Regions from separate parts of the Providencia zhijiangensis genome, predicted to be linked through region 2. Evidence: predicted binding sites of a transcription regulator. Region 2 holds the regulator's gene; each other region holds the start of a gene.
The links. Region 2 encodes PurR, which represses purine synthesis genes. Its sites were predicted from a motif close to CANGCAAACGTTTGCNTG; they were not measured.

Region 1 (10,616 bases), 520 kb from region 2:
TTTGGTGTGTGGGGTGAAAAACAATTTATGGGTAAAACTTATGACGGTATCCACCGCATTAGTTTCCTTGTCGATGCAAATGGCACCATCGAGCACGTATTTGACGATTTTAAAACCAGTAACCATCATGAAATCGTATTAGCGTACATCAACGCTAACGCCTAATTACTGATACATAGTGACTAAAACCTAATCACTAAAAAGGGTTGCTAATTTAGCAACCCTTTTTTCTTACTGGCTCTTTTCTAGCCTTCTATTTTCTCTGTTGTCTCACTATCACTTAAATCTTGTGGCCACGCGTTAATCACCGCTTTGATTAAAGTTGCAAGCGGGATCGCAAAAAACACGCCCCAGAATCCCCATAACCCGCCAAAAATCACCACCGACAAGATAATCACGAGTGGATGTAAGTTCACGGCTTCTGAGTACAACAGCGGCACGACGATGTTGCTGTCTAGCCCTTGGATCACCAGATAAACAATAAACAGTGACCAGAACTCAGTACCTATGCCCCATTGGAATAATGCCACCAGCACGACAGGGATCGTCGCCGCAACCGCACCAATATAAGGAATAAGCACCGAAACACCCACCAGTACGGACAACAACACTGAGTAACGCAAATCAAAATAAGCAAAACCAATGTAGGTACAGACGCCCACAATCACCATTTCCGTGACTTTACCACGCAAATAGTTGGTAATTTGCTGATTCATTTCCAACCAGACTTTACTGACTAACTGGCGATTTTTCGGGAGAAGTTTAACAAAGCTTTTGGTGATTTTTTCTTTATCTTTTAATAAGAAAAACATCATCAATGGTACTAAAACCAGATAGATTGCTAAGGTGAAAATACCAATTAGTGAGGCCACCGACGCTTTCACCACAGACTCCGCAACAACTGACAATCTACTGCGCACATTATCTGCCATCATATCAATGATGCCAGCATCTACCAGTGCGGGATATTGCTCCGGTAATCGGCGAGCAAACTCGCTAAAGCGATTGACCATGTTAGGTAAATCCGCCACGAGGTTGATCCCTTGTTGCCACGCTGTTGGTGCAATAATTAAGATCACCATGGCACTTATTCCAGCAAACAAGGTCAAAATGATGCTAACCGCTAAAACGCGGGATAAACCCAGTCGTTGGAGTAAATGTGTTGGCCATTCAAGTAAATATGCTAAGACAATTGCGACTAATAATGGAGCCAGTATACTGCTGAAGAAAAAGATGACCAGAAAGCCAATAACCAGCAAACTAAACAACGCAACTGCTTGCGGGTCAGCAAAGCGCCGACGGTACCATTGTAAAAACATTTCTAACATTCATTGGCTCCTGGGAATGTAAAACAAAGACAGTTCCTAAATTGAAGAAAATTATACCGAATAACAGATTTTACGATAGCTTTTGCTATCATATCTCCCAATTAATTCGCGTTTTTTGTAGGTAATAAGTGAAGATATGCATGATGACTAAAAAACTGAAATATCCACTGCTCGCTATCCTGATGTCCGCACTTATCCATAGTGCTGTATTACCTGCCTATAGTGCTGTTGAAGATACCCTACCCGATATTGGTACAACCGCGGGAGGAACGCTCAGCATTAACCAAGAAATCATTATGGGTGATGCCATCACTCGTCAAATTCGAGGAAGTACCCCACTCATTTATGACCCATTACTAACCCAGTACGTGAATAAACTGGGGCAACGTTTAGTGACGAATGCCGATTCTGTCAAAACGCCATTTAAATTTTACCTAGTCAATAACCCGAATATTAACGCTTACGCCTATTTTGGCGGTAACGTGGTTCTTCACTCCGCACTGTTTCGTTATAGCCAAAATGAGAGCCAGCTTGCTTCCGTTATGGCGCACGAAATCTCTCACGTGACTCAGCGCCATCTGGCGCGAATGATGGAAGACCAAAAAGCCACAACGCCGTTAGCTATCGCAGGTACTATCGGTTCTCTATTACTGGTGATGGCGAACCCGCAAGCCGGTTTTGCCGCATTAACGGGAACATTCGCGGGAATGCAGCAAGGGATGATCAGTTTTACACAAGCCAATGAGCAAGAAGCCGACCGTATTGGCCTGCAAACATTGCGTCGTTCAGGGTTTGATCCTCATGCCATGGCTGATTTTATGCAAATCATGTCGGACCAAACCCGCTATATGTCTAAACCGCCAGAAATTTTACTGACTCACCCCTTACCAGACAGTCGTTTAGCCGATGCCCGTAACCGTTCAAACCAATATCCGAAAGTCCATGCCCCATCTTCATTAGACTTTATGTTGGCACGTGTTCGTATTTTGTCCATGTACAGCCCTGCGGATCAACGCAATGCACTGGATCAAATCATCGAAAACTACAATAAAGGCAATGCTCAAGAGCAAATGGCGGCGAAGTACGGTAAAGCATTATTATTATCTCAAGATAAAAAATACAGCGAAGCGGGCGTTATTATTTCTGAATTGTTAGCCAAGCAGCCGGATAACCCGTGGTTTATCGACTCCATGACCGATATCGATATTGAGCAAAAACAAGTTGGCAAAGCAGTTGCTCGTTTGCAAGATGCCTTGAAAAAATCACCGAAAAATACGGTGTTTATTGTCAACTTAGCGAACGCATACGTCAGTAACGGGCAATATAAAGAAGCCACTAATTTATTGAATAAATATACGTTTGATTACCCTGACGACCCTATTGGTTGGGATCTGCTTGCCGAAGCCTCAGCAAAACTAGGGGATCGTAATGCAGAATTGGCAGCGTATGCTGAAGGCATGGCACTGCGCGGTAACTATGACACTGCCATTAATTATTTAAGCGAAGCGAGCCGTAAAAGCCGCTTAGGTAGTTATGAACAACAACGTTTTGATGCGCGAATCGATGAACTTACTCGATTAAAAGAGCGCGATAGCAACGCAAAACCGTAAGGAATAAAGATAATGACGGATTCAATTAAAATTTATCACAACCCTCGCTGCTCCAAGAGTCGTGAAACGCTGGCTTTATTGCAAGAAAAAGGCATCACGCCAACGGTAGTTGAATATTTAACGACGCCACCTTCAGTAGCTGATATTGAAAAATTACTGAAGATGCTTGGATTTACCGATGCACGCCAGTTAATGCGCACCAAAGAAGATATCTATAAAGAGTTGAAATTAGCGGATGATAGCGTCACTCAAGCGCAGCTTATTCAAGCCATGCATGATAATCCAAAGTTAATTGAGCGCCCGATTGTAGTAAAAGGTAAAAAAGCCAAGTTAGGTCGCCCACCAGAGCAGGTGCTGGAAATTTTATAAGCAGGCTATTTGGCAGACAATAAATTGGCAGTCGATGGGCTGCCAATTTTTTATAATTTGAGAATATCTTTAACGAAAGGAATGGTCATTTTACGTTGAGCGACAATCGAGGCGTGATCAAGCTTATTTAAGATATCAAATAAGGTGCCCATCTTTCTGTCTAACCGTTTTAATACAAACCGACAAACATCTTCAGGCAATTCAAATCCACGAATACTGGCACGTAATTGCAGCGCACAAATTTTGTCTTCATCACTTAAAGGGTGCAGTTTATAAATTTGCCCCCAATCGAGGCGAGAGGCTAAATCCGGCAGCTTCAAATCAATCTGGCGCGGTGGGCGATCCCCGGTGATCAGTAAGCACGTTCGACCAATTTCTAAAATGCGGTTATACAAATTGAAGATGGCCATTTCCCACTCTTCATCTCCTGCGATGCATTGAATGTTATCAATACAGACCAGAGAAAGATGTTCCATACCTTCGAGCACATCAGGCACAAAGTAAGCGCGTTTATCCAACGGCACATAACCCACAGCAACACCTTGCTCAGACAACTCAGCACATGCCGCATGCAGTAAATGACTCTTACCGCCCCCTTCTCTTGACCAGTAATAGATATAACTACCATGAGGCTGATTAATCGCCGTTTTTAGCGCAGAGAGTAATCCCTCATTTTCCCCTGCATAGAAACTGGCAAAGGTTTCATCATCAGGAAGAGAAAGTGGTAATGAGAGTTGAGATGGTGTATTCAGAAGCGCCTCTGATTGTGCAGTTCAATTAACGCCATTGAGTTTATCATAAATAACAAGAAGAGATGAACAGCCTGACGGTTAATTGCCGGAGCTTTAGCCACTCCGGCAATCTATTTTACTTAATCGTGACTTATTTTTTATTTTCGTCTAAGACTTTCACTTCTGAAGTCACAAACTGTTTTTCTGGGCGAACAAAGGTAATAAAGCGGAATAACAGCGCCATCAGAATACCGACGATAGTCGCCAGCGCCATCCCTTTCAGTTCAGCTTGACCAATGTGGATCACCGCGCCACTCACTCCGATGATTAAAATCACTGAGGTTAAAATCAGGTTTTGTGGTTTGTTATAATCAACTTTTGAATCAATCAGAACGCGAATACCCGAAGCGCCGATGACTCCGTACAGTAACAGTGAAACACCACCCATGACAGGTACTGGCACTAATTGAATTGCCGCCGCTAATTTACCCACGCAAGAGAGTAATATAGCGATAATAGCCGCGCCACCGATAACCCAAGTACTGTAGACCTTAGTAATCGCCATTACGCCGATATTTTCGCCGTAAGTGGTATTTGGCGTTGAACCAAAGAAACCCGATAACATGGTAGAGAAACCGTTTGCGAACATGGAGCGATGTAAGCCAGGATTTTTCATTAAGTCGCGCTCAACGATATTCGCAGTCACCACTAAGTGCCCAACGTGTTCCGCAATGACCACTAACGCCGCAGGTAGGATGGTTAAAATCGCAAACCATTCAAAACGTGGCGTATAGAATGTTGGAATAGCAAACCATGGCGCTTCAATTACTGGTGTAAAGTCCACAATCCCCATAAAGTAGGAAAGCGCGTAACCTGATAGGAAACCGATTAAGATTGGGATAATCGATAAGAACCCACGGAAAACCACGGCGCACAAGATAGTGACCGACAATGTGGTGATCGAGATAATTAAGGTGCTTGAATCAACCGCTGCGCCTTCTTTAGGTAATAAGCCCGCCATACCCGCTGCCGTTTGCGCTAATTCTAGACCGATAACCGCGACAATCGCCCCCATCGCTGCAGGTGGAAACATCACGTTGATCCAGCCGCGCCCTGCCACTTTGACAATCAATGCTACTATACAGAACAGTGCCCCGCAGATAATAAATCCGCCAAGCGCTAGCTCATACCCAAGAGGCAGTAAAATTAATACTGGAGAAATAAAGGCGAAGCTCGACCCTAAATAAGCGGGAATTTTGCCCTTACAGATAAATAAATACAGCAGCGTACCGATCCCGTTGAATAATAAAATCGTTGCCGGGTTCACGCCAAATAAAATAGGAACAATAACCGTTGCCCCAAACATGGCAAACAAATGTTGAAAGCTTAATGGAATGGTTTGTAGTAATGGTGGTCTTTCTTCAACACTTATCGTGCGGCGTGTCATGCTCGTCATCCTCTTATGCGTCGTGAATATTATTTTTTTTATCAAAAAAAAGCCGACTCTTCAGTCGGCTTCATTATTATTTAGTACCAAATATCTTATCGCCCGCGTCTCCTAGACCCGGAACAATGTAACCTTCATCATTTAAGTGTTGGTCAATTGAAGCCGTGTACAGTTCAACGTCTGGGTGCGCTGCTTCTAATGCAGCAATACCTTCCGGTGCAGCAACTAAAACTAAGACTTTAATGGAATTACAGCCAGATTTTTTCAGGAGGTCGATGGTTGCAATCATAGAACCACCCGTTGCTAACATTGGGTCTACAATCAGCGCCATACGCTCATCAATGTTAGAAACTAATTTTTGGAAATAAGGGACAGGTTGTAACGTTTCTTCATCACGGTAAATACCCACTACGCTGATACGTGCGCTTGGGATGCTTTCCAATACGCCGTTCATCATGCCAATACCGGCACGTAGAATAGGAACTACAGTGATTTTTTTACCTTTAATTTGTTCAATTTCTACAGGACCACACCAACCATCAATTGTTACTTTTTCAGTTTCTAGGTCAGCGGTCGCTTCATAAGTCAGTAGGCTACCAACCTCTGAGGCCAGTTCACGAAAGCGCTTAGTGCTTATGTCATGATCTCGCATCAGGCCGAGTTTATGTTTAACGAGAGGGTGTTTTACCTCAACGATCTTCATGGGTTTCTCCTACTTTTTTAAAACGTCACCGGACAAAAAAATCGCGGGATTATACCGCTTTTTTCCCTCAATGCCACTAGTATCATCTTGATTCAGGTCAAACAATCATCAATCACACGTTATTTGCTGAATTAGTATACACATAATATTTTTTATGGTGTAGGCAGCGAATAAAATCATGCGCTTTGCGTCACGACATCGCAATTTATTACATCAAATATTTCAGTCAGAAAGCTATCGCAAACGTTTGCGGAGCCTGATAGAATATCGGCAAATGAAGTTATCTTTTCCAAAATGCAATTGCCTTGGGGGCCGTAGTGACTGATAAAACCTCTCTCAGCTATAAAGATGCCGGTGTTGATATTGATGCAGGTAACGCATTGGTTGAACGTATCAAAGGTGTGGTGAAAGAGACTCGCCGTCCAGAAGTGATGGGAGGATTGGGAGGGTTCGGCGCACTGTGTGCCCTACCACAAAAATACCGTGAACCTGTTTTAGTTTCAGGCACTGACGGTGTGGGAACTAAACTACGCCTCGCGATGGACTTAAAACGTCATGAATCCATCGGTATCGATTTAGTCGCTATGTGCGTCAACGACCTGATTGTCCAAGGTGCTGAGCCACTGTTTTTCTTAGACTACTATGCAACTGGCAAGCTGGATGTGGATACCGCTGCAAGCGTTATCACTGGTATCGCGGAAGGCTGTAAGCAGTCTGGCTGTGCATTAGTCGGTGGTGAAACCGCTGAAATGCCGGGCATGTACCACGGCGAAGATTATGATGTTGCTGGCTTCTGTGTGGGTGTTGTTGAGCGCTCTGAAATTATTGATGGCACAAAAGTCAGTGCGGGCGATGCACTGATCGCGTTAGCCTCAAGCGGCCCTCACTCTAACGGTTATTCATTAGTGCGTAAAATTCTGGAAGTGAGCAAAACCAATCCAGAAACCACGCAATTAGCGGGCAAACCTCTCGCTGATCACCTGTTAGAACCAACCCGTATCTATGTTAAAAATGTCTTAGAACTGATCGCTAAAAACGACATTCATGCCATTGCACACATTACGGGCGGCGGCTTCTGGGAAAATATTCCTCGCGTTTTACCTGACAACACTCAAGCCATCATTGATGGCAACAGCTGGGAATGGCCTGCAGTCTTCGAATGGCTGCAACAAGCGGGCGATGTCACCACTCACGAAATGTATCGTACATTTAACTGCGGCGTCGGTATTATCATTGCCCTGCCACAAACCGAAGTTGAGTCTGCATTAAAACTGCTGACTGCGTTAGGTGAAAATGCATGGCAGATCGGAACCATTGGCGACTTACCTGCGGGTGAAGAGCAGGTTGTTATCCGCTAATGAAAAACATCGTTGTTTTGATTTCAGGCAGTGGCAGTAATTTGCAGTCGATTATTGATGCCTGCCAACGCCATGAAATCGATGGGCAAATCGTCGCAGTGATCAGTAATAAAAGCGATGCTTACGGTTTGGTTCGCGCACAAGAGGCTGGCATTCCAGCCCTTTGTGTTAGCTCAAAAGCGTTCACTGACCGCCAAGCCTACGATGCTGCACTGTTAGACGCTATCGAGCAATACCAACCGGATTTAGTGGTCTTGGCTGGGTTTATGCGCATTTTAACCCCTGAGTTTGTGAAACATTTCACAGGAAAAATGCTGAATATCCACCCTTCTTTACTGCCTAAATATCCGGGGCTGCATACCCATCGACGTGCACTTGAAAATGGTGATAAAGAACACGGCACTTCCGTGCATTTTGTTACTGAAGAGCTGGATGGCGGTCCGATTATTTTACAAGGACATGTGCCCGTTTTACCGCAAGACACCGAAGACGATTTGGTTGAACGTGTTAAACTGCAAGAGCACCTGATTTATCCTCAAGTTATTGCGTGGTTTGTTTCTGGTCGCCTTGTAATGCAAGACGGTAAAGCCCTACTCGATGGCCAGCCGTTATCGGCAACGGGCTTTCAAGCAGATTAATACGCGGTTAGGTAAGTTTATATATATTCGCTCAGATTTGATTGGCTGGTCTGAGCGAATAACTCAAACCCAACCATTCGCAAGAAACGCTTTATTTCCCACCTGCCAAATCGATAAAACTTCCCGTTACGTAAGATGCCTCATCAGACAATAACCACGCGATTGCCTGGGCAACCTCTTCTGGCTGACCTCCACGTTTCATCGGTAAACTATCTTTAACCCGATCAACCCGTGCAGCTTCACCACCATCGGCATGCATATCTGTATAGATAAAACCGGGGCGGACGGCATTGACTCGAATACCCTCCCCAGCGACTTCGAGCGATAAACCAATCGTCATTGTATCGATGGCACCTTTGGATGCGGCATAATCCACATACTCATGGGGAGAACCAAGGCGAGATGCCGCAGAAGAAACATTCACAATCGCGCCACCTTGCCCACCATGACGAAATGCCATACGTTTGACCGCTTCACGCGCACAAAGAAAACTACCGCTGACATTCGTTGCAAATAATCGCGCTAATCGCTGTGCATCTAGCTGCTCTATTGAGGCTTGAGGCATGATTATTCCTGCGTTGTTAACCAACCCAGAAATGGGGCCTAATTCTTTATCAATCTGCTGAAACAACGAAACAATGTGTTCTTCTTGAGAAATATCAGCCTGCACCGCAATGGCGGTACCACCTGAATGCCGAATTATGTCTAAAACTTCCTGTGCACAATCTTGACGAGTGTGGTAGCCAATACAAACTTTATGACCTTTATGAGCCAAATTGATTGCTGTCGCTCGACCGATGCCGCGATCACCACCCGTTATCAACGTAATATTGTTTTTCATATTTTATGCGCCCTGTTTTATTTTTTCTTATCATTAGCGGGAAAGCAGCGAGCCGCTATGCTTGGAGTTTTATCGACATTTCTATACAGCGTAGCTCAGACTGTGCAAGCGCGGAGTAATAAATGCTTTCCCGCTCGAATATAAAACCATGTTTCTCATAAAAAGCTTGGGCATTCAGCGTTGAAGATAACGTTAATTGCTCAAAACCACGCTCACGAGCTTCATCTTTGATGGCTTCAATGATTTGACTGCCAAGCCCCCTACCTGTGTACTCCGGTAACGTAAAAACAGCCTCAATATTGCTTGAAGAAAGCTCCAGGAAGCCCGTTGCTACTGGCCGGTTATCTGAATCTTCAATAACGAAAAAAGGATTCGCGACAATGACCTCTCTGTAGCTTTCAGGCATTTTCTCCGGTGTCCAAGCGGCAATAACCACCTCGTCATAGCTGTTCTTACATCCGTAACGTATAGCTTGATTTCGAATATTCCAGCATTCTTCAGCCTCCGCAGGCACCGCAAACCTGATTTTCATAGTTTCTCTTTGAGCGTTTTCATCGGTTAGTATTTTCTATTACCATAAAAGCTCAAGTCTAACTATAGAGTTTGCTTTGAAGGGACAACGTATGTTTTTGGCACTAAATTAACCATAAATAGAACTTATGGGGCTGGTTTGAGCGAAAAGCGGAAGTTGATGTTCATTTGCGAGCGAGAAAGACAACTTCCGAGGTCGCGGCTGTCCCTTCAGGATTTCACAAACAAGCTCATTATTCCCACAGTCAGGGCGCTATAAAATGCAACTGATACTGATTCGTCTGCACGTCTACCCATTTTCTAACGATACCCAGCACGACCACGATCAGCGCAGCCGGGTAAATGGCGCACTGCACGGGAACTGCCATTTCGGTGAGAGAATTCAGTTCCAGCACAGCAAGTTCCGCTGATGCTACCAGGGATAGCGTCACCAGTAGACCATAAGACGCGCGGGTCGTCTGGCTGAAATAGCATGCTGTTCCGGTTGTCAGACCGATAGCAGTGACTAGGCAGGCTAGGATAATGATCGTCGCTAACAACGCCCGGCCATAAACGCCAAAACAGTCCCAATATAGGTGTTCATCGCCTGAATACCGTTTGTTACTCCCTGCACCGGGCTGTGAGACCCCATCGACAGATAACAGATAGAAATCACGGCCAGACCTGCGGCGGTGGAATGGGTGAAGATGCCCCGCGGATACTGGATCTCACGCTGCTTAAACGTATGCGTAATGTAATATTAAAATGGTATGCGGAGACTGCCTGGAGAGAATCGACGTTTTATCTATCTAACTTGTCATTTAACACAAAAGGGATCATACAATCCTTAAAAATCAAGTACTCTACATAAAGTATTCACAATAACTCAGCATGTTATTAAACTATTTTTATTATAGTGAGATAAAAAATGAAACTTTATTATTCTACCGGTAGTTGTTCGTTATCCCCTCATATAGCATTACGTGAGGCTGGATTAGATTTTGAATTAATTAAAGTCGATACTATAAAGCATACCTATGGTGATAATCTCGATTATTATAAAGTAAATGAGCTTGGATAT
Region 2 (10,616 bases):
GATCATTTGGTTAACAGAGAAGTGTTTACCAATATCACGTAAGAATGTCAGCACATCCATTTTGCCAAACCAATCATAGTTGTTAGCTAGGCGTGCGCTGTTTTCACCACAATCAAAACTAAGGAATGGTGAAACTTGGTTACGGATTTTTTCTACCCACTCTTGAACGGTTTCTGTGGTGTTTAATTTACGTTCAGTAGCTTTGAAGCTCGGGTCACCAATAAGGCCCGTTGCGCCACCGACCAACGCCACAGGCTTGTGCCCGGCTAGTTGGAATCGTTTTAAACACAGCAAAGGAACCAGATGTCCCAAGTGCAAGCTATCGGCGGTAGGGTCGAAGCCACAATAGAGAGAGATAGGGCCCTGCGCCAGTCTCTCTGCTAACGCATCCTCATCCGTTACCTGGGCAACGAGGCCCCGCTCTTGCAATTGTTTAATCAGGTTATTGCTAGACATCAATGACTCCATCAGTTGAATTTTGTCTATCTATTTTAATGTAGAAAATTGGCAGAATGAGACGTCGCTCAAAGGCTCGCCAGTATGGTTTGTCAATTTTCTTAAACGAGGCTATAGCATAAAGCGCATATCAATTAAGTGCCAGCTAAAAAACCATTTATTACGGGGCTAATCGGTCAATTACCCAGCCATCCCCTTCTCTTTGGTATAGAAAGCGGTCATGCAGGCGGTGAGCGCCACCTTGCCAAAATTCGACACTATTAAAAACAACGCGATACCCCCCCCAAAAACTCGGTAATGGAACCTCGCCATTTTGAAATTTCTGCTTAAGTTCTAAAAATTTCCCTTCTAAGATTCCACGTGCCGAAATCCGTGAAGATTGAGCGGACGCCCAAGCCGCGATTTGGCTATCTTTTGGGCGACTATGGAAATATTTCAGTACTTCAATCGGGCTTAAACGCTCAGCAACACCCGTAAAATGAACTTGGCGCTCCAATTGATACCATGGAAAATGCAAACTGATTTTATTGTTATGCTCTAAATGCTGCGCTTTACGACTTCCCAGATTGGTATAAAAGACTAATCCGTTTTCATCGAAGTGCTTTAATAACACGATCCGTTGATAAGGCTGCCCTGTTTCATCAACTGTTGCCACACACATTGCTGTTGGGTCAGTTAATCGAACTTCACAAGCTTGCTTTAACCAGCGCTCAAACAGTGGAATAGGATCTGGCGTTAAATCTTTGCGTCTCAATCCACCTTTTGTATATTCACGTCGTACCGCAGCAAGATCGATCTCTTCAAGTTCGTTCATTTTACTGTCCTTTCAAGCGGTTATTTTATATCAATATTTGCGGGGTATATCGCACCTAATACACTATCTCTGCTTGCGCCCGTTACTGATGCAAGGCTACCTGATAAGCCTGAAACTGTACGAGCGGCAAGCCAAGCAAATGCCAGTGCTTCCATATCATCACCACTCAGCCCATATTTATCACTTGGCGCGACTTCAATCCCCGGCAGTAATGTCGCTAATCGCAACATTAAGAATTTATTTTGAGCGCCGCCGCCACAAACAATTAAACGCTCGCAGCCACCACATAACTTAACTTGATCTATGATAGATACGGCGGTCAATTCACACAATGTTGCTTGCACATCTTCAGGAGATAGCAATTGAAAATTCGCCAAATGCTGTTCTAGCCATTGCATATTAAAATATTCACGCCCAGTACTTTTAGGAGCTGAACGTTTAAAATAGCTATCATTAAGCATCGCATTTAATAATGCCTGATTCACCGTTCCTGTTTTTGCCCATTCACCATCTTTATCATACGCTTGTTGCTTATTACGCCAGACCCAAGTGTCCATTAACATGTTGCCTGGTCCTGTGTCATAGCCTTTTACATATGCATTTGGTAGCAATGCGGTAACATTAGCAATCCCGCCAATGTTTAGCACAATACGTTTTTCAATCGGATGCCCTAATACGGCTAAATGAAATGCAGGAACTAACGGAGCACCTTGTCCACCATAAGCCATGTCTCTGCGGCGAAAATCCCCCACAGTCGTTATTCCCGTTAACGCCGCTATGCGGTTGTTATCACCAATCTGCATAGTAAACGGTGTTTCACTATCAGGTTCATGCCAAACCGTTTGCCCGTGACAACCAATCGCAATAATATCTTCAGGAGATAGACCCGTTTGATGAAGAAGCTGATTAATGGCATCGGCATATATTGTGCCAAGTTCTCTGTCTATTTTTCCCAATTCAGAAAGTGTTGTTTCTTGCCCTTGGCAAATATTGAGAATGCGCTTTTTTAGTTCAATCGGAAATGAGGCGCTCAAGCTAGCTTGTTCTGCAACAAACTTATCATTAATTGCAGCTAATACGACATCAACACCATCTAGGCTGGTTCCTGACATAACACCAATATAGCGACCCGATTTAATCATCATTATTCCCTTTAACGTGTCTATTCACTCAATGAGATAAACTAGGAAAGATTGTGCTTTTAGAGAAAAATTTGTCAACTGATCGATTCAATTTCTCGTAGCGCTTCGCAGGAATAATAAATAATTGATAGAAGAGATGAAAATAGTGAGCAAAATAGCAGCAATAAATCGTTTTTTTATCTCTTGATTATTTTATTTGATTTATAATGGTTTATTCTGTAATTATCTGCTACACCTTAAGGTGAGTAGTTCTTATTACAGGTAAAAATCCCCTATTTAGCCTTTGCTATAAATTGATGTTCTAAAATAGTCAAAAAATAGATAATTCTTTAGCAAAGGGTGCTTTGAATTGGGATTTTGGGTGGAATTTGAGATATTTTACCTAGTGTTGATGCATTATTTAATTCAAAATTAGTAGTCTAGGCTCTGTTATCTAAAAATAAATTTTTGATGTTGTTGTGCTTATGGTAAGAACAAATCTTCGATGCTACGTTACTGCCACGAACAGCAAGTCTCATAGGAGTTATTATGCTTAAGAAAGTTTTTGTAGGTGTTGCTGCTGTTGTTGCGTTATCTGGCTGTGTCAATACAAGTACGCTTTCTGGTGATACTATTTCAGCTCAAGATGCTAAACAAGTCCAAACTGTGACTTATGGTACGGTACTCAACGCACGCCCAGTGACCATTCAAGCGGGTGAAGATGGTAACGTGATTGGTGCAATTGGCGGTGCAGTTATCGGTGGCCTGTTAGGTAATACCGTCGGTGGTGGTACTGGTAAAACGCTAGCAACAGCGGCTGGGGCAATCGCAGGTGGTTTAGCTGGTCAACAAGCACAAGGGGCTCTAAACAAAAGCCAAGGTGTGCAGCTTGAAATCCGTTTAGACAGTGGTAAAAACATTGTTGTTGTTCAGAAACAAGATCCTGCCGCTTTCCGTGTAGGTCAGCGTGTTATGATCGCAAACAGCGGAAATACAGTTACTGTATCACCTCGCTAATTTGACATAAATTCAAAATAAAATGCGTTCACCGACTAATTAATCGATGAACGCATTTTTTATTTAAATCATGATTAGTGTTTTATTTTTTTAGCTTATTAGTAATAATATTTTTATCGCCCTGAGCACTTCGCTATCTTTTCGTTTATGGGTTCCATAGCAGAACTTTATTGAATAATTGTGATTGATATCTATTCAAGTAAAATGTAATTTACACCGTATGTATTCTCTATTTTTCTTGACCCAAATTTTTTATTCATATTTTCACTCTCTAATCCTTCTTAATACCGTATGTTTTTAATAATTAATCCATAGTGATAGAACACAAAGCCGCCTCACGTAAAAAATCATGCATCTATATAGAAATACATATTACGTGCATGGTGGCTATAGTTATTAGTTTAATATATATTTAGGTTAATTATATTCATAGTAATAAAATTAAATGAGAAAAAATAATTAGTAGTCTATGAATCGTTCTGTAAACGTAGAATGTTTTTCTCCAGTTTTAATAGCAATAAAGATAACTGGCTTAGCTCGTCATGACTAATATTACTTAAAATCTCTGTCCGAGTATTATTAATCACTTGATCAACCGTTTTGATAAAAGGCTCTGACTCCTCTGTGAGTTTGATTCTCTTAGCGCGTCGGTCATTTGCACATGTATGACGTGAAATGAGTCTTTTTTCTTCTAATTGATCTAATGTTCTGACCAGAGAAGGTTGTTCAATGCCGATTGCTTTTGCCAATTGAATCTGTGATTGCTCGGGCGGTAACTGGCTAATATTATGCAGTGTTACCCAGTGTGTTTGTGTGAGTTTAAGTGGCTTGAGGCGATAGTCAATCAATGCTCGCCACATACGGACTACACGAGATAATTCAGTTCCAATTTGAGATTCCAATTTACCCTCCTTTATATAATTATAATGTCTAAAAAATATACCGAATACATATTATTTTTTAAATTATATATTAATTCCCTTTTATCTTTACAACCTTTTATTGAGCCAACACCTAATAAATACCTATATATAGTGAGCATCAATAAATTATTGAGTGATATATATCTTGTTTTCCTCCATGCTTTTTCATATAAAAATAATATAATCACTTAATAAGACAACCTATCAATTATCTTATTAATAAGAATAGCCTTACTCTTCTTTCGAATCTATCTATTTTAACCCTTATAGTAATTACAACTAACAATAAAAAATGCAACAGCAAATAAACTCTTTAAAAACAAAGCAATATAGTTATTCTTAAAATTATGTTATTTACAGTTGATTTATATGAATTTCATCATCATTTTGAATAAATAAAATTTTATTGAAATGTAACCATTGAAATTAATTAAAGTGAATTGATTTGTTATTGAATCATTTTGCATGGAATTGTTTTATTATCAATCAAAACAGAGACTGTTGAGGGTCATTCATGTCTTCTTGAACCACTTTCTTATTATTTGCTCTTAAAAATCGCTGGCGACATAAACGGATGACATGACGTTTTTCAGAGTTAGTTAACTGTAACCAACCAAAACGTTCATCACGGGTTCGATAGCAACCTCGGCAATATCCCTGCTCGTTGGTTTGACATATTCCACGGCAAGGGCTTGGTATGTCAAAAAACTCAAGTTGTTCTGCCATCGTTAACCACCCGTAATATAAACATAAAATTATGATATACTCCCTCAAATTGAGTATAACCATGATATGACTAAAAAATAAACCTCAATCGCTGTATTTAGTCATATTGCCACGTTATATTGATAGATAAATCGATTCGACTTTAAGCATTATTGCCTGAAGAATTTATAGGGAAACTACTATTATGCGCTTACTACATACCATGCTCCGTGTTACTGACATGCAACGCTCCATTGATTTTTATACCAAAGTATTAGGTATGCGCTTACTGCGCACGAGCGAAAATACAGAATACAAATATTCTTTAGCGTTCGTCGGTTACAGTGATGAAAGTGAAGGTGCTGTTATCGAGTTAACTTATAACTGGGGCGTAACAGAATATGATTTAGGCAATGCTTATGGTCATATTGCATTAGGTGTTGATGATGTCGCTAAAACCTGTGAGGACATTCGTCAAGTAGGTGGAAATGTCACTCGTGAAGCAGGCCCAGTCAAAGGCGGCACAACCGTTATCGCATTTGTTGAAGATCCTGATGGCTATAAAATTGAGCTTATCGAAAACAAAAGTGCAAGCAAAGGATTAGGCAATTAATCCCTCGCATACATTTTATATTTTAGGTGATGATAACCATCACCTAAAATTTCTTCAGTATCTACCTGCAAAAATATATTCCCTTTGGCATAATGAAAGCCAACCAGAAACTGTAAATTGAAAGCCTAATGTCTGAAAAAAATAACCCTAACTCACTGGTTAACCGCTTCCGGGGTTACTACCCTGTCGTTATTGATGTCGAAACTGGTGGGTTCAACCCCAAAACTGATGGTCTATTAGAGATAGCTGCCATTACACTCAAAATGGACAAAGATGGCTGGCTGGCCATTGATGAAACGTTACATTTTCATGTAGAACCTTTTGAGGGAGCGAATTTGGAGCCCTCCGCACTGGAATTCACAGGTATTGACCCCACTAACCCTCTACGTGGTGCAGTGAGCGAATATGAAGCACTTCATGCCATTTTTAAAACAATTCGAAAAGGCATGAAAAATACCGATTGCAATCGCGCGATCATGGTAGCTCATAACGCAAATTTTGATCACAGCTTTGTTATGAATGCGGCAGAGCGTTCAGGGTTAAAACGCAACCCTTTCCATCCATTCGCAACCTTTGATACTGCAGCACTGAGCGGATTAGTCTTTGGACAAACCATTCTTGCGAAAGCGTGTGTCACCGCAGGTATTCCATTTGATGGCAAGCAAGCCCACGGTGCCCTATACGATACTAACCGTACCGCACTATTATTTTGCGAATTAGTCAATAAATGGAAAAAATTAGGCGGATGGCCACTGCCTAGCGAGCCTCAATAATCTCGCCCCCTAAATACAAAAAAACCGTATTAGTTTTACGCTAATACGGTTTTCATCAATATAAGCAGGAAAGCTTATTCAACCATTTGATTACTCAGTGATGGTTTCATCTGCTGGACGGTATTTGTCCGCAGTTTCTTTGATCAGAGCTTGTAATTCGCCGCGTTGGAACATCTCAACGATAATGTCACAACCGCCGACTAACTCGCCATCAACCCATAACTGTGGGAAGGTTGGCCAATTAGCATATTTTGGCAGCTCTGCACGAATGTCTGGGTTTTGTAAAATATCAACGTAAGCAAAACGCTCACCGCAAGAAGACAGAGCTTGAACAGCTTGAGCAGAAAAACCGCAGCTAGGCAGTTTTGGAGAGCCTTTCATGTATAATAAAATTGGATTTTCTTTAACTTGGCGCTCAATTTTTTCGATAGTTGTCATTTTATATCCTAAAACGTGGGTGCTGATTTTGCAGTCACTGAGCCACTTTGAATCATTTGCAAGGCAACTCATTAGACAGAACACATTGACCGGTGTAATCGCCGGCATAGTCAAAACATCGCAAATTGTTCCGTGATTGTTTCATACAATATGCCAGTTTTATAAGGTGAATACTATAGCACTCCTATTTGCTGTACTCAAAAGGTGAAAAGCAAATAGCAACGTTTTCTTTTTACTATAAAAAATTCACGATGGGCGTTTTTGCCGTGTAATCATGGGAGTTATTTGTTAATATATTAGCAAATTAATAACACTTGATGTATTTCCCTGCTCTTCAATGAAAATAATGACATGCAGTGGAATAATAATTATGCAACTTACTAACAATTAAGGCATAAATAGCATCATGGAACAGGTTTTTTCTTACTGTAACCTGTATTCTGTTATGATAAATACATAACTTACGATGCTCGCAATAGCTAACTACAGCTCGACGTCACTATACTAGAAGTAGATTAATTAATAGCAGTACATTTAATTTCGCTCATTTTACGAGCAAACACCCTAAACACTGAATAAAAGCAATCAAGGAGTACGCAATGTCTTTTGAATTACCAGCTCTACCTTATGCTAAAGATGCTTTAGAACCTCATATCTCTGCTGAAACCCTAGAATACCACTACGGTAAGCACCACAACACCTATGTTGTTAACCTGAACAACCTGATCAAAGGCACCAAATTTGAAGGTCTGTCTTTAGAAGAAATCATCAAAACTTCTGAAGCTGGCGTATTCAATAACGCGGCTCAAGTTTGGAACCACACTTTCTACTGGCACTGCTTGGCTCCAAACGCAGGCGGTGAACCAACAGGTAAAGTTGCAGAAGCTATCAACAAAGCATTCGGTTCATTTGCTCAGTTTAAAGAGCAATTCACTGATGCCGCAGTTAAAAACTTCGGTGCAGGTTGGACTTGGTTAGTGAAGAAAGCAGATGGCAGCCTGGCTATCGTTAACACGTCTAACGCGGCAACACCAATTTCTGGTGACGACAAGCCAGTTTTGACTGTTGATATCTGGGAACACGCTTACTACATCGACTACCGTAACGCACGTCCAAAATACTTAGAAAACTTCTGGGCGCTGGTTAACTGGAAATTTGTTGAAGAAAATCTGGCTTAATTTTAGTTCAGATCTAAAATGACTAAGGGCGAGTATAATACTCGCCCTTAATTATTTCTCATCCTTATTAGATAGGATGGAAATGAAATCAGAAAATGTGCACAGCAAACAAAATAATTACAGCTAAAGAGCCAAGCGCAGCTAGCAATCCATATTTAAAATCTGTATCCATGAGACCCTCTCATATAAAGAAATTGAATTATCAAATAACCATAAAATAAAAAGGTTATTTCAGTATACATGCACAAAAACGTAAAACCAGTGTCTATATCACATGTTATAACATCAATTATTTCTTTCGTTTTTGCGCTAGATCAGACAAAATCGACAACAAATCGCTAAATTATTGCCAGCAAAGGTACTATGCATCAATATGCAGGTAATTATTTAACTAGAATTATTTTAGAGACCAAGTTTTGGTTAGGAGTTTTTTCTTCTCATGGCAACAATTAAAGATGTGGCGAAACGTGCGGGCGTCTCTACCACAACCGTCTCCCATGTTATCAACAAGACGCGTTTTGTCGCTGATGATACAAAAACAGCCGTTTGGGCCGCCATCAAAGAGCTCAATTATTCTCCGAGTGCGGTTGCACGTAGTTTAAAAGTCAACCACACCAAATCAATTGGCCTGTTGGCAACATCAAGTGAAGCCCCCTATTTCGCAGAAGTGATCGAGTCTGTCGAGAATAGTTGCTATGAGAAAGGCTATACTCTAATTTTATGTAACTCTCACAATAACTTAGGTAAGCAAAAAGCGTACTTGCAAATGTTGGCACAAAAACGTGTCGATGGGCTACTTGTGATGTGTTCAGAATACCCTGACACCTTGATTGGTATGTTGGAAGATTACCGAAATATTCCAATGGTCGTCATGGACTGGGGTACCTCTCGCGGAGATTTCACTGACAGTATTATTGATAACTCTTTCCACGGTGGTTATTTAGCAGGTCGTTATCTTATTGACCGTGGTCATCGTGAAATTGGTGTGATCCCTGGCTCCCTTGAAAGAAATACAGGCATTGGGCGTTTAACCGGCTTCCAAAAAGCCATGGAAGAAGCCAAAGTCACGTTGAAAGATGAATGGATTGTTCAAGGGGATTTCGAGCCAGAATCAGGCTATAAAGCGATGATGCAGATCCTCAGTAACAAACACCGCCCAACGGCTGTCTTCTGTGGTGGAGATATCATGGCGATGGGAGCAATCTGTGCAGCTGACGAGATGGGATTACGCGTCCCTCAAGACATTTCCATCATTGGTTATGATAACGTGCGTAATGCGCGCTATTTCACGCCTGCATTAACCACAATCCACCAACCAAAAGAGCGTTTAGGACAAATGGCGTTTGCGATGTTGCTCGATCGTATTGTGAATAAACGCGAAGATGCACAAACGATTGAAGTTCACCCGCGTTTAGTTGAGCGCCGTTCCGTGGCTGATGGTCCATTTATTGATTATCGCCGCTAAGTCTATCTCAGCACATTAGCTCGCAAACCACTCCGCGTTGAGAGTTTCGCTATCACCAAGATAGTCAAGAAGCCATCTCAGCGCTGGAGATGTATCATTCTCAACCCATGTTAAGCAGCAAGGGCTTTCAGGAAACGGCTGCGCTAATTCCAGCTCAACTAACTTACCTTCTGCACACAAAGGTGCTGCACGGTGCTCTGGAACCATCCCCACACACAGACCATTTGCCAAACACGCTAAACCACTTTCCCAGTAAGGCACAACTAAGCGTCGTTGGTTGTCCAGCGCCCAAGTATCTCTTTTCGGTAAGCTTCTTGAGGTATCTTCTAAGCACAAACTTGGATATTCACGCATTTGGTCATCCGTCAGTTTGCCCTGAATTTTCGCTAATGGGTGAGTGGGGCTCGCAACACAACGCCATGACATAAAGCCCATGTCGCGGAAACTATAGCGCTCTCCAATGGGTGAAGCACGGGTCGCTCCAATCGCCACATCCACACGCCCATCCGCTAATGCATCCCAAACCCCATTAAACACTTCAGGGTGGATATACAGTTCGATATCAGGAAAATGACGATAAAAATCCAAAATCAGCTGTTCCGTACGCTGCGGTTTTACGATGCAATCAACGGCAATACTGAACTGCCCACGCCACCCATTGGCGACTTGTTGGCATTGATGTCGAGTATCAATCATTTTTTTGATAACACTTCGACTTTCTTTAATAAAGATAACTCCTGCTTCCGTCAATACCACATCACGGTGACGGCGCTCGAATAGCGGAACCGCCAACCATTCTTCGACTTGCTTTACTGTGTAACTGATCGCTGAAGGGACTCGATGCAACTCATCCGCAGCACCACTAAAGCTTCCCGTTCGAGCAACTGCGTCTATGACTTCAAGTGCATGAGCTGACCACATTTTCTTTCCTTTCAAATTATTTGATAGCAGAGTCCAAATATTACCGTTTCACAACGTAAAAAAATAGCCTATACAATAAGATAACTATTAACATTATTTTAAATACAGATTAAGCAAAACTATGACAAATACTGCGACAAAAAACTCCTCTGGATTTTTGATTTACCTTGCCGGCCTAAGCATGCTGGGGTT
Region 3 (10,616 bases), 1.3 Mb from region 2:
GTTATTCATCACCAAACTCCTGTTAAACGGATTTGACATTCAAATTAACGTAGTTTAATAGAATGAGAATAATTTACCGATGAAAATGGCAATATATTTCCAACTATTCTTTTTTATAGATTATTGCTGAACGTAATTGATATTAAAAAAAGTACTAGCCTAATTTTAATATAAAAAAGAAACAAAAGTTAAAGTATGTGTCAAAACGTAACATCTGTTTAATGTTTTGTAACAAGATAGAGTTTTAAGCTTGTCTTACGATTATTATGTTTTCTAGATAACATGAAAATAATGTTATTTAGCTAAGTAATAATATCGCAAAATGTTAGTCATAAAAAGCACTATTAGCAATTTTATGAAATTTAATTAATCATCCGCCTTGATATTTTTTATCTGTTTTTATGTTTTGTGATGAAGTTATTAAAATTCGCTCCGTAAAATTGCAATGCACTCTAAAAAAAATGAGTGAATACACGTAATGATTTCCTTAAAAGATATTGCACTATAGGTTTTCATATCATTAATAAAAGTGTTTAGTGTGAATAAATTGGTCGATAACCTTAGTGATAGTTTGCACTTCAACCTATTATCTTTCCGTTATTGGCGTATTATAGAGAAGAAAAATCAACCACACTTTCATACGGATAAATTATGTTGCTGCGTTCCGGGGTAGCATTAGCTATCTTTTCTTATATTCTTTGGGGGATAACCCCGCTGTTTTATCGGTTACTTCCAGATGCTCAAGCCATGGAATTACTGGCGCAACGATTGATTTGGTCTCTTCCGTTCTTATTTTTTATTCGGTTGCTTATCAAGAATAAATCCCTGTGGAAACAAGTGTGGGCAGATAAACGTTCAATTGTACTATGTTTTTTTAGCTCCTCGATTATGGCGGTGTCGTGGACAACCTTCACTTATGCTTTAACCCATGGACAAGTACTGGCTGCGAGCTTGGGTTATTTTATTAATCCCTTATTTTCCATTTTGCTTGGGGTGATTTTTTTGCGAGAGCGCTTAGTTTTTGCAGAAAAACTCGCTGTGGTGTTTATTTTCTCCGGTGTTGCCTACCAAATTATTCAATATGGGGAACTGCCCGTTTTAGCGTTAGTGATGGGGAGCGCCTTTGCGGTTTATGGTTTGATCCGTAAATTTATTCGTTTTGATGTTATCACCTCGCTGTTTTTAGAGGCGCTCTGGTTATTACCCCTAGCGGTAGGTATTACATGGTGGTTATCCGCACATGGAATGAGTGCAGTAGAAAATGGTGATTGGCAAACCAAAATGCTGTACATGTTGGCGGCACCTGTGACAATTATTCCATTACTCTTTTTCACGGCAGCGATTAAACGCACCACATTAACGGTGATTGGTTTAGCACAATATATAGAGCCAACAATTCAATTCTTGTTAGCCGTTTTCCTGTTTAATGAAATTTTCGATTGGGTCAAAGGTGTCAGCTTCACCTTGATTTGGATTGGCCTACTGTTTTGCGTGTTAGCGCTGCTTCATAAACGCTATGGCAAAGGTGCGCGCCGCCAACCTTATGTGACCGGGCGAGATGAACCTCCTCAAATTTAACCTGTGATTTTAATCAATTAGCCTGTTTATGGAGAATATCGTCAGCAGGCTGCGCTTCTATCATGGTCAAAGCAAACGATTGCGTATATAATCCCTGCCATCTTTTTAGACATTATCTTTTATGTAGCAGCATTTATCTCTGGGGATATAAGGTCATTATCATGAGCCAATTAGGTACTGCACTTTGTTCTAGCGCGACAAAAGTTATGCTTCTCGGTTCGGGGGAGTTAGGTAAAGAAGTGGCGATTGAGTGCCAGCGTTTGGGTATTGAAGTGATTGCGGTGGATCGCTATGACAACGCACCCGCGATGCATGTTGCTCATCGTAGCTACACCATTAATATGTTGGATGGTGAAGCACTACGCCAACTTGTTGCGAGCGAGAAACCGGATTTTATCGTGCCTGAAATTGAAGCGATTGCCACCAAAACGTTGGTGGAACTCGAAAAGCAAGGTCAAAAAGTCGTGCCATCTGCTAATGCGGTTTACTTAACCATGAACCGTGAAGGGATCCGCCGTTTAGCAGCTGAAGAGCTACAGCTCCCAACCTCTGAATACCGCTTCGTGGAAACGAAAGCGGATTTTGAAGCCTCAGCCCATGAAATTGGCTTTCCCTGCATTGTAAAACCAGTCATGAGCTCGTCGGGGAAAGGGCAGAGCATCATTCGCTCCGCGGAGCAGCTTGATAGTGCGTGGAATTATTCCCAAGAAGGCGGGCGTACAGGTCAAGGGCGCGTGATTGTTGAAAAAATGGTGAATTTCGATTTTGAAATTACCTTATTAACCATTAGCGCGGCAGACGGTGTGCATTTCTGCGCACCAGTGGGGCATCGCCAAGAGAAAGGCGATTATCGCGAATCTTGGCAGCCGCAAGCGATGAGTGACATTGCTTTGCAAAAAGCGCAGGATGTGGCGAAGAAAATTGTCACCGCTTTAGGTGGATACGGCTTATTTGGTGTGGAGCTGTTTGTCTGTGGCGATGAGATCATTTTCAACGAAGTCTCTCCTCGCCCTCATGACACAGGCATGGTGACGTTAATTTCTCAAAACCTATCTGAATTCGCATTACATGTCCGCGCTTTCTTAGGCTTACCGATTGGCACTGTTCGCCAGTATGGGGCTAGCGCATCGGCCGTGATTTTACCAGAGCTGCATAGCCGGAATGTAGTTTTTTCGGGCATTCATGAGGCACTTGGTTCTGATATTCAATTGCGTCTATTTGGTAAGCCGGAAATAGCAGGAACGCGTCGTTTAGGTGTGGCGCTCGCGGTCGGAGATTCGATTGAGCAAGCCCTAGAGATGGCAAAAACGGCGGCGGATCGAGTGAAAGTAACAGGCTAGTGATTATCCCCCGCCATGCTGGGTTTAGGCGGGGGGCTTTTTAGGGGGATTATTGCCTATCTTCAATAATCATCGCGGCTGCGCGTTCCGCAATCATGATGGTTGGCGCATTGGTATTGCCACTTGGGATTTCTGGCATCACAGAACAATCCACCACACGTAGTTTGTTGATCCCATGAACGCGAAGACGTAAATCCGTGACGGAATTTGCGGTATCGGTTCCCATACGGCAAGTGCCAACAGGGTGATAAACCGTTTTACAGAAATTACGCACAAACTCTTCTAATTGCTCCTCATCATGCTGAACTTGGGCTGGCGGCATCAATGTATTTTTACTGACAGCTTGCAATGATGGCTGGCTTAATACCTCTAAACCGAATTTCACCGCACGTTTACAACCTGCCATATCTTCTGGTTCAGCTAAGTAATTGGCGTGAATTTTTAACGGATCTTGCGGGTTTTGGCTACGCAGTAAAATTTCCCCGCGAGACTTAGGTTGTAAGTAACCGACTTTCAGTGAAAAACCGTGAGCGGCAGGTAGCGGCTCTCCCGGTACATCATCCCAGCTATCTAAAATAGGTAAAAAGTGAATTTGCACATCTGGGCGACCTTGGTTGCAACTGTCTTTAAAGGCGGCTCCTTCTAAAACGTTAGAAGCGAGTAGCCCACTGCGAAATGCCATCCACTCAAAACCATGTTTGATAGCGGCAAAGCCTTGGTCGGCACCAAATAAGCTGATGGGCTCTTTGGTGGTGACGTTGATGGACATATGCAAATGGTCGTGAAAGTTTTTGCCCACGGGTAAATTCGTTACGGTTTTGATCCCTAAAGAAGAAAGGTGTTCTTCAGGGCCGATACCAGAGAGCATCAATAACTTCGCTGATCCCATTGCGCCGGAGCAAACTAGCACTTCTTCTCGCGCTAGGGCTTCGACTTCGTGACCATTTTTACCTTGGTAAGCCACGCCAACCGCTTGCCCATCGCGGATAATAATGCGATTAACTTGGGTATTAAGTTTGAGAGTTAAACGGTCGCTATTTGCCACTGATTTCAAATAGGTTTTGGAGGTGCTTGCTCTTTCCCCATTGTGTGTGGTGGTTTGATAGAAACTGGTTCCTTGTTGGCTCTCTCCATTAAGGTCATTAACGTAAGGTAAACCATGTTCTTGAGCCGCTTGAATGAATGCCATAGAAAGTGGATGGCGATAACGGTTTTCACTGACGGGAAGAGGTCCTTCAGTGCCGTGGTATTCCCCGGTTAGGCTTTCATTGCGTTCGGCTTTTTTAAACCACGGTAGGACATCTTGATAACCCCAGCCTTCGCATCCGTACTTTTGTTCCCAGTTATCATAATCCTGTTTTTGCCCGCGAATGTAGATCATGCCATTGACTGAACTGCTGCCCCCGAGCACGCGACCTTGAGCAATTTGCATTTTGCGGTTGTTGGCGTGAGGTTCTGGTTCGGTTTCATAGGGCCAACTTTTTTGGGCAATAATTTTTGCTACACCAGCAGGCATACGGATAAACATGTGGTTATCGCAACCGCCCGCTTCAATAAGTAGCACGCGAGCTTGGGTTTCTTGGATCAGGCGTGCGGCGAGAACACAACCTGCGGAGCCTGCACCGACAATAATATAGTCATATTTTTGTGTGCTCATTTCATATCCTCATTGAAATTAACATTCAATCATCATTTAGTTAACAATAACGCCTTTGAGTTATTAATGTATGAATAATGTTCTTTTAGTGTGATTTGCTTCAAAAATAATTTCCTATGTAACTATTTTTTAGTTTTATCTAATTATTGTTATTTAAAAGGAAAATATTAATTTCATAATTTTTTAGTCTTGTTTTTAATTTTATTAATAAGTTAATGTTTTATTGGTTGGGTTATTCTTAGTGAAAAATAGTGCGAACGAAAAAGACGCATAGAAAAGAATTGCGTGATTATCTGATACCCATTAGGAATGCTTTAAGGGATGCTGGGCGTCTAATAAAATGAGAGGCGCCTTTACGAATGAAAGCGATACTAATAAAAAGCATGCTGATGAGTTCTGTGTTGACGACAATGGCAGCTGCCATGCCACTCGAAGAACAGTTTCAGTTAATGGCGGAAGAAGAAAGCGAAAAAATCCGCTGCTTTGAACCTTCTTCACCTTTCCTGTATTGCCTTAAAGGAAGCGTATATACAAAAGGTGGCATCAGGCTCGTGGATAAGCAGGATAATGAAGTGTATCAGTTTTACTATTTTGATAATGGTCTTGACCCTGCGAGTGAAGGGCTATACCGAATTCGTCAGGGGGAAAAAATAGGTTATGCCAACGCACAAACTGGAGAGATTGTGATTGAGCCGATTTATGATTGTGCATATCCATTCGAAAACGGTAAAGCCAAGGTCGGCGAGAAGTGTGAGCGGCAAACCGACGGAGAACATAGCTGGTGGATTGGGGGAGAATGGCAAGAAATTGTTAATCCGCTCAAGGGGGGGAATTAGCGTTTTATTCATGTATTACCCTCTGGGATTTAACAAAAGTCACAATTTAAACATGATTTTAAAAATTACTTAACTTATTGAAATAGAAAATATTTGGTACTCAGATCACATTTTTTTAGGGTTGGGCGACGCTTGAAAACCATTCACTGCAAAAAACTAACCGCTTAATTCTGTATGCCACCACTCAAGGTAACTTTTCGCTTTTCCTGATAGTAATTTCTTACCATACCCACTATGGCAGAACTCAATTTTTCACATTCAAAATCATTCAACCACTGCCTATTAAAAAATCATTTGTTATTCATCGAAAACGACTAAAAACAACGTTTTCGCAGTTTAATAAACGGTAATTACGTATTAATGGCATGTTCGTTCTACCTCAGAAGGGTGTTCTATGAACAAAAATGGTATTTTAAAACACATTCCATGGATGATCCTCGGGATCATCGGTGCAATCTGTTTAGGGGTTGTCGCGCTAAGACGCGGCGAGCACATTAGTGCATTATGGATCGTCGTCGCATCAGTGGCGGTGTATCTGATTGCTTATCGCTACTACAGCTTATATATCGCTAAAAAAGTGATGAAGCTGGACGAAACGCGTGCTACACCAGCGGTCATTAATAATGACGGCTTAAACTATGTTCCAACCAATAAAAACGTTCTGTTTGGTCACCACTTTGCGGCTATCGCAGGGGCGGGTCCATTAGTTGGACCAGTATTGGCGGCTCAGGTGGGTTACTTACCGGGAACATTGTGGCTACTGGCAGGGGTTGTCCTTGCGGGGGCGGTACAGGACTTTATGGTGCTGTTTATCTCCTCACGCCGTAACGGTGCATCCCTTGGTGAGATAGTTAAAGAAGAATTGGGGCCAATCCCAGGTACGCTAGCACTGTTTGGCTGCTTCTTAATTATGATCATCATCCTCGCCGTATTGGCGCTGATCGTGGTTAAAGCACTGGCAGAAAGCCCATGGGGTGTCTTTACGGTTTGCTCCACTGTGCCGATTGCACTCTTTATGGGGATATACATGCGCTATATCCGACCGGGACGTGTGGGTGAAATTGCCGTTATCGGTATTGCACTGTTAGTCGCTTCTATTTGGTTTGGTGGTGTGATTGCACACGACCCTTACTGGGGCCCAGCACTGACCTTTAAAGATACAACCATTACTTATGCTTTAGTCGGTTATGCGTTTGTTTCCGCGTTACTGCCTGTATGGCTGATTTTGGCGCCTCGTGACTACTTAGCTACATTCCTGAAAATCGGGGTTATCGTTGGTTTAGCAGTGGGTATTGTTATCCTTAACCCTGAACTGAAAATGCCAGCGGTGACGCAGTTTGTTGATGGTTCTGGTCCTGTTTGGAAAGGTACACTGTTCCCATTCCTGTTTATCACCATTGCGTGTGGTGCTGTATCCGGTTTCCACGCCTTAATCTCTTCAGGTACGACGCCAAAACTGTTAGCGAACGAGAAAGACGCGCGTTACATCGGCTACGGTGCGATGTTAATGGAATCTTTCGTGGCTATCATGGCGCTAGTGGCCGCTTCTATCATCGAGCCAGGCCTGTACTTTGCAATGAACACTCCACCATCAGCATTAGGTATCACTATGCCTAACCTGCATGAGCTGGGTGGCCCTGATGGCGCGGCAATTATGGCGCAACTGAAAGATGTGTCTGTTCATGCAGCAGCAACGGTCAGTTCATGGGGCTTTGTGATTTCCCCTGAACAAATTATGCAAACAGCGACAGATATTGGTGAACCTTCGATTCTGAACCGTGCCGGTGGTGCGCCAACCTTAGCTGTCGGTATTGCATTTGTATTCCACGAAATTATGCCTGCTGCCAATATGGGCTTCTGGTATCACTTCGGTATCCTGTTTGAAGCACTGTTTATCTTAACGGCACTGGATGCGGGTACCCGTTCTGGCCGCTTTATGCTGCAAGATTTACTGGGTAACTTCGTGCCATTCCTGAAGAAAACCGACTCTCTGTTTGCTGGGATCATCGGTACAGCTGGATGCGTAGGTTTATGGGGTTATTTACTGTATCAAGGCGTTGTTGACCCACTGGGCGGCGTTAAGAGCTTGTGGCCACTGTTCGGTATCTCCAACCAGATGCTGGCAGCGGTAGCGTTAGTCCTGAGTACGGTTGTATTGATTAAGATGAAACGCAGTAAATACATCTTAGTCACTGTGTTACCAGCGGTATGGTTATTAATCTGTACCACATGGGCTCTGGGACTGAAATTATTCAGCGATAATCCTCAACTGGAAGGTTTCTTATACTTAGCGAAATCTTACAAAGAGAAAATCGCCGCGGGTGGTGCTGAGTTAACGGCACAAGAAATTACTAATATGAATCACATTATTATTAATAACTACACTAACGCGGGTCTGAGTATTCTGTTCTTAGTGGTGGTTTACGGTATTATCTTCTACGGTATCCGTGTGGGAATGAAAGCCCATAAAAACCCAAATCGTACAGATAAAGAAACCCCTTATGTTCCTGTTCCTAAAGAGGGTGTGAAAGTGTCATCTTCACACTAAGAGCAGAATAATGCATCGAGTTAAGTTTCACTCGAAACAGTAAGGGAAGCCCGACATTGTACGAAAATGCAGTGTCGGGCATTTTGCCTTTGGAGATGGTTATGTTTGGAAACTTGGGTAAAACTGGTAAATATTTAGGGCAGGCGGCGCGTATGCTGGTGGGGATCCCCGACTACGATACTTACGTGCAGCACATGAAAGATAATCACCCCGATAAACCTGTGATGACCTATAAAGAGTTTTTTCGTGAACGACAAGATGCTCGCTACGGCGGCAATGGTAAAGGCGGATTTCGCTGCTGTTAACGAACTTTCTTATCAATGAATGGCATGATGAGGGCAATAATGAAACCAATCAATGTAACGATTTTAACGGGCTTTTTGGGGGCAGGAAAAACCACGCTATTGAGCCACATTCTCAACGCGGAGCATGGCCATAAAATTGCCGTGATCGAAAACGAGTTCGGCGAAGTTCCTATCGATAATGCGTTGATTGGCGACCGTGCCACGCAAATCACCACCTTAAGTAATGGCTGTATTTGTTGCAGTCGTTCTAATGAATTAGAAAATGCGCTGTTGGATTTATTGGATGGTTTAGACAGCGGCAAACTCGATTTTGAGCGTTTAGTGATTGAGTGTACGGGTATGGCCGATCCAGGTCCGATTACACAAACATTTTTCTCTCATGAAGTGCTGTGCGAGCGTTATTTATTGGATGGCATTATTACTTTGGTGGATGCAGTTCATGCCGATAAGCAGCTTAATGATTTCGCCATTGCCCAAGCGCAAATTGGTTATGCTGACCGAATCCTTCTCACCAAAACCGATATTGAGCCAAATACTGATGCGTTGATTGAGCGTTTGCAGCGCATTAATGCCCGAGCACCGATTTATCCAGTGGTTCATGGGGATATTAATTTAGATTTGCTGCTAGATATTGAAGGCTTTTTGTTGGATTCAAAACTCAATGTTAAGCAACCGACGTTCCGTTTCGCGCCTAAGCAGCAAAATGAAGTAGGGTCGATTGTGCTGGAGTTTGATTACCCTGTAGAGTTGATGGCCGTCTCCCAAGTGATGGAAGATTTATTACTCGGTTTTGCAGATAATTTATTACGCTATAAGGGAATTTTGTCCATTATCGACGAGCCAAAGCGCCTATTATTCCAAGGTGTCCAGCGCCTGTATAGCGCCGATTGGGATAGAGATTGGGGCGAAGATGAAACGCGCAGCAGCGTCCTCGTTTTCATCGGCATCGATCTCCCCGAAGCCGAAATTCGCGAAAAATTCGCCGCACTAGAAAATCAATAAAAACGCAATAAAAACTCAATAAAAACAAAGAAGAAGCTAACAGAAGATTCTAATTCAAAGATATTCGAGTTGTCGCAAGGCGGTAATCGAGTTAAGGGCTAGGAGCATACATAAGTATGTGACTAGCCTTAACGAGTGCAACCAACACAGCGACAGCTCGAAGAGCGAAGAATTAGCGAGCTTTGGAGGACATTATTTCGATTATTTGAATGTCCGTATGCCGCATTGAGCCCGCCGCCAACGAACACAAATTCGCAATCGACTGATCCACATCATCCGACACAATTCCGTCCGAGCCTCTTACGCAGCTATTATCTAGCGCCATCAATACGGCTTTGTATGCCGCACTCGCACTGGTGGAGACTTTCATTGCACAGCTGTTGGATGCCCCATCACAGATCATGCCGCTGACGTCGCCGATCATGCTTGAGATTGCCATTGCGACCACTTCATAGCGAGCTTCCAATAACCATGCAATCCCAGCAGCAGCACCCATTGCTGCGGTGGTTGCCGCACATAATGCAGAAAGCGCAGGCAGTTGGTTATGAATATAAATGGCCATTAAATGGGAGAGCATCAGCGCACGAGCTAACTGTTCTTCGGTAGATTGCAGATAATCTGCGGTCACAACGACCGGCATAGTAGCTGCAATACCTTGGTTACCGGAACCGGAATTACTCATGGCGGGCAATACCGCACCGCCCATACGTGCATCAGAGGCTGCCGTTGTGCGGATCATAATTTCGGATAATAAATCTTTGGACAATAAACCGCGGTCACGTTGAGCCTGCAACGTTTTACCAATATGCAGGCCGTAGCTATTGCGCAAACCTTCTTGAGATAACGCATCATTTAAGTGTGCGGCTTCAAGAATGAAACGAATATCGTCTAATGGTGCTTGAGTTGCGAACTCATAAACCGCTTTAGCAGTGACTTTCGGTAAGCTGACATCGGTACCACAATCAACGGGATCCCGGGTTTCTGTTTTATTCTCAGTAATATCGAACAGAACCTGATCTCCATGGATAATTTTGACAATATGCGTGTGAGAGCCTGCGATGATCACCGTGGCAGAATCATTGTCGCTGTAGGCTGTCGCTTCTGAATAAACAACATCATCACAAGGGGATTTAATATCAACGGTGATGGAACCGTCCGCGAGCATCGCTTTACTGCGTGCAATTGCTTCAGGTGATGCTGATTTTAATACTTCTAACCCAGCGTCGGCATCACCGCCCACTGCGCCTAGCGCCGCGGCAATCGGTAATCCCACCATTCCTGTTCCCGGAACGGTGACGCCCATACCATTTTTCATGAGATTAGGGGAAACAAATGCGGCAACGCGGATCA

Region 1: purM (phosphoribosylformylglycinamidine cyclo-ligase) is a predicted target of PurR. The motif match lies at 6,425-6,442, and genes of this name have one in related genera.
Region 3: purT (formate-dependent phosphoribosylglycinamide formyltransferase) is a predicted target of PurR. The motif match lies at 1,647-1,664, and genes of this name have one in related genera.

What each region holds. Positions count from the first base shown of each region.
Region 1 covers NZ_CP135990.1:2,084,103-2,094,718, forward strand. The annotation lists gene bcp (thioredoxin-dependent thiol peroxidase) at 1-165, shown strand, start outside; gene QS795_RS09600 (AI-2E family transporter) at 246-1,328, opposite strand; gene bepA (beta-barrel assembly-enhancing protease) at 1,472-2,938, shown strand; gene arsC (arsenate reductase (glutaredoxin)) at 2,951-3,307, shown strand; gene hda (DnaA inactivator Hda) at 3,358-4,059, opposite strand; gene uraA (uracil permease) at 4,190-5,485, opposite strand; gene upp (uracil phosphoribosyltransferase) at 5,562-6,188, opposite strand; gene purM (phosphoribosylformylglycinamidine cyclo-ligase) at 6,506-7,546, shown strand; gene purN (phosphoribosylglycinamide formyltransferase) at 7,546-8,184, shown strand; gene QS795_RS09640 (SDR family oxidoreductase) at 8,276-9,025, opposite strand; gene QS795_RS09645 (GNAT family N-acetyltransferase) at 9,081-9,557, opposite strand; gene QS795_RS09650 (branched-chain amino acid transport system II carrier protein) at 9,802-10,095, opposite strand; gene gstA (glutathione transferase GstA) at 10,464-10,616, shown strand, end outside.
Region 2 covers NZ_CP135990.1:1,566,326-1,576,941, reverse strand. The annotation lists gene tyrS (tyrosine--tRNA ligase) at 1-456, opposite strand, end outside; gene pdxH (pyridoxamine 5'-phosphate oxidase) at 617-1,270, opposite strand; gene anmK (anhydro-N-acetylmuramic acid kinase) at 1,291-2,415, opposite strand; gene QS795_RS07160 (outer membrane lipoprotein) at 2,941-3,408, shown strand; gene slyA (transcriptional regulator SlyA) at 3,876-4,310, opposite strand; gene QS795_RS07150 (DUF1289 domain-containing protein) at 4,818-5,057, opposite strand; gene gloA (lactoylglutathione lyase) at 5,242-5,649, shown strand; gene rnt (ribonuclease T) at 5,778-6,422, shown strand; gene QS795_RS07135 (Grx4 family monothiol glutaredoxin) at 6,513-6,860, opposite strand; gene sodB (superoxide dismutase [Fe]) at 7,460-8,038, shown strand; gene cydH (cytochrome bd-I oxidase subunit CydH) at 8,127-8,210, opposite strand; gene purR (HTH-type transcriptional repressor PurR) at 8,478-9,503, shown strand; gene punR (DNA-binding transcriptional activator PunR) at 9,519-10,424, opposite strand; gene punC (purine nucleoside transporter PunC) at 10,546-10,616, shown strand, end outside.
Region 3 covers NZ_CP135990.1:2,904,486-2,915,101, reverse strand. The annotation lists gene QS795_RS13300 (response regulator transcription factor) at 1-9, opposite strand, end outside; gene rarD (EamA family transporter RarD) at 652-1,578, shown strand; gene purT (formate-dependent phosphoribosylglycinamide formyltransferase) at 1,740-2,918, shown strand; gene QS795_RS13285 (GMC family oxidoreductase) at 2,968-4,575, opposite strand; gene QS795_RS13280 (WG repeat-containing protein) at 4,935-5,411, shown strand; gene QS795_RS13275 (carbon starvation CstA family protein) at 5,806-7,959, shown strand; gene QS795_RS13270 (YbdD/YjiX family protein) at 8,061-8,264, shown strand; gene yjiA (GTPase) at 8,304-9,266, shown strand; gene QS795_RS13260 (L-cysteine desulfidase family protein) at 9,439-10,616, opposite strand, start outside.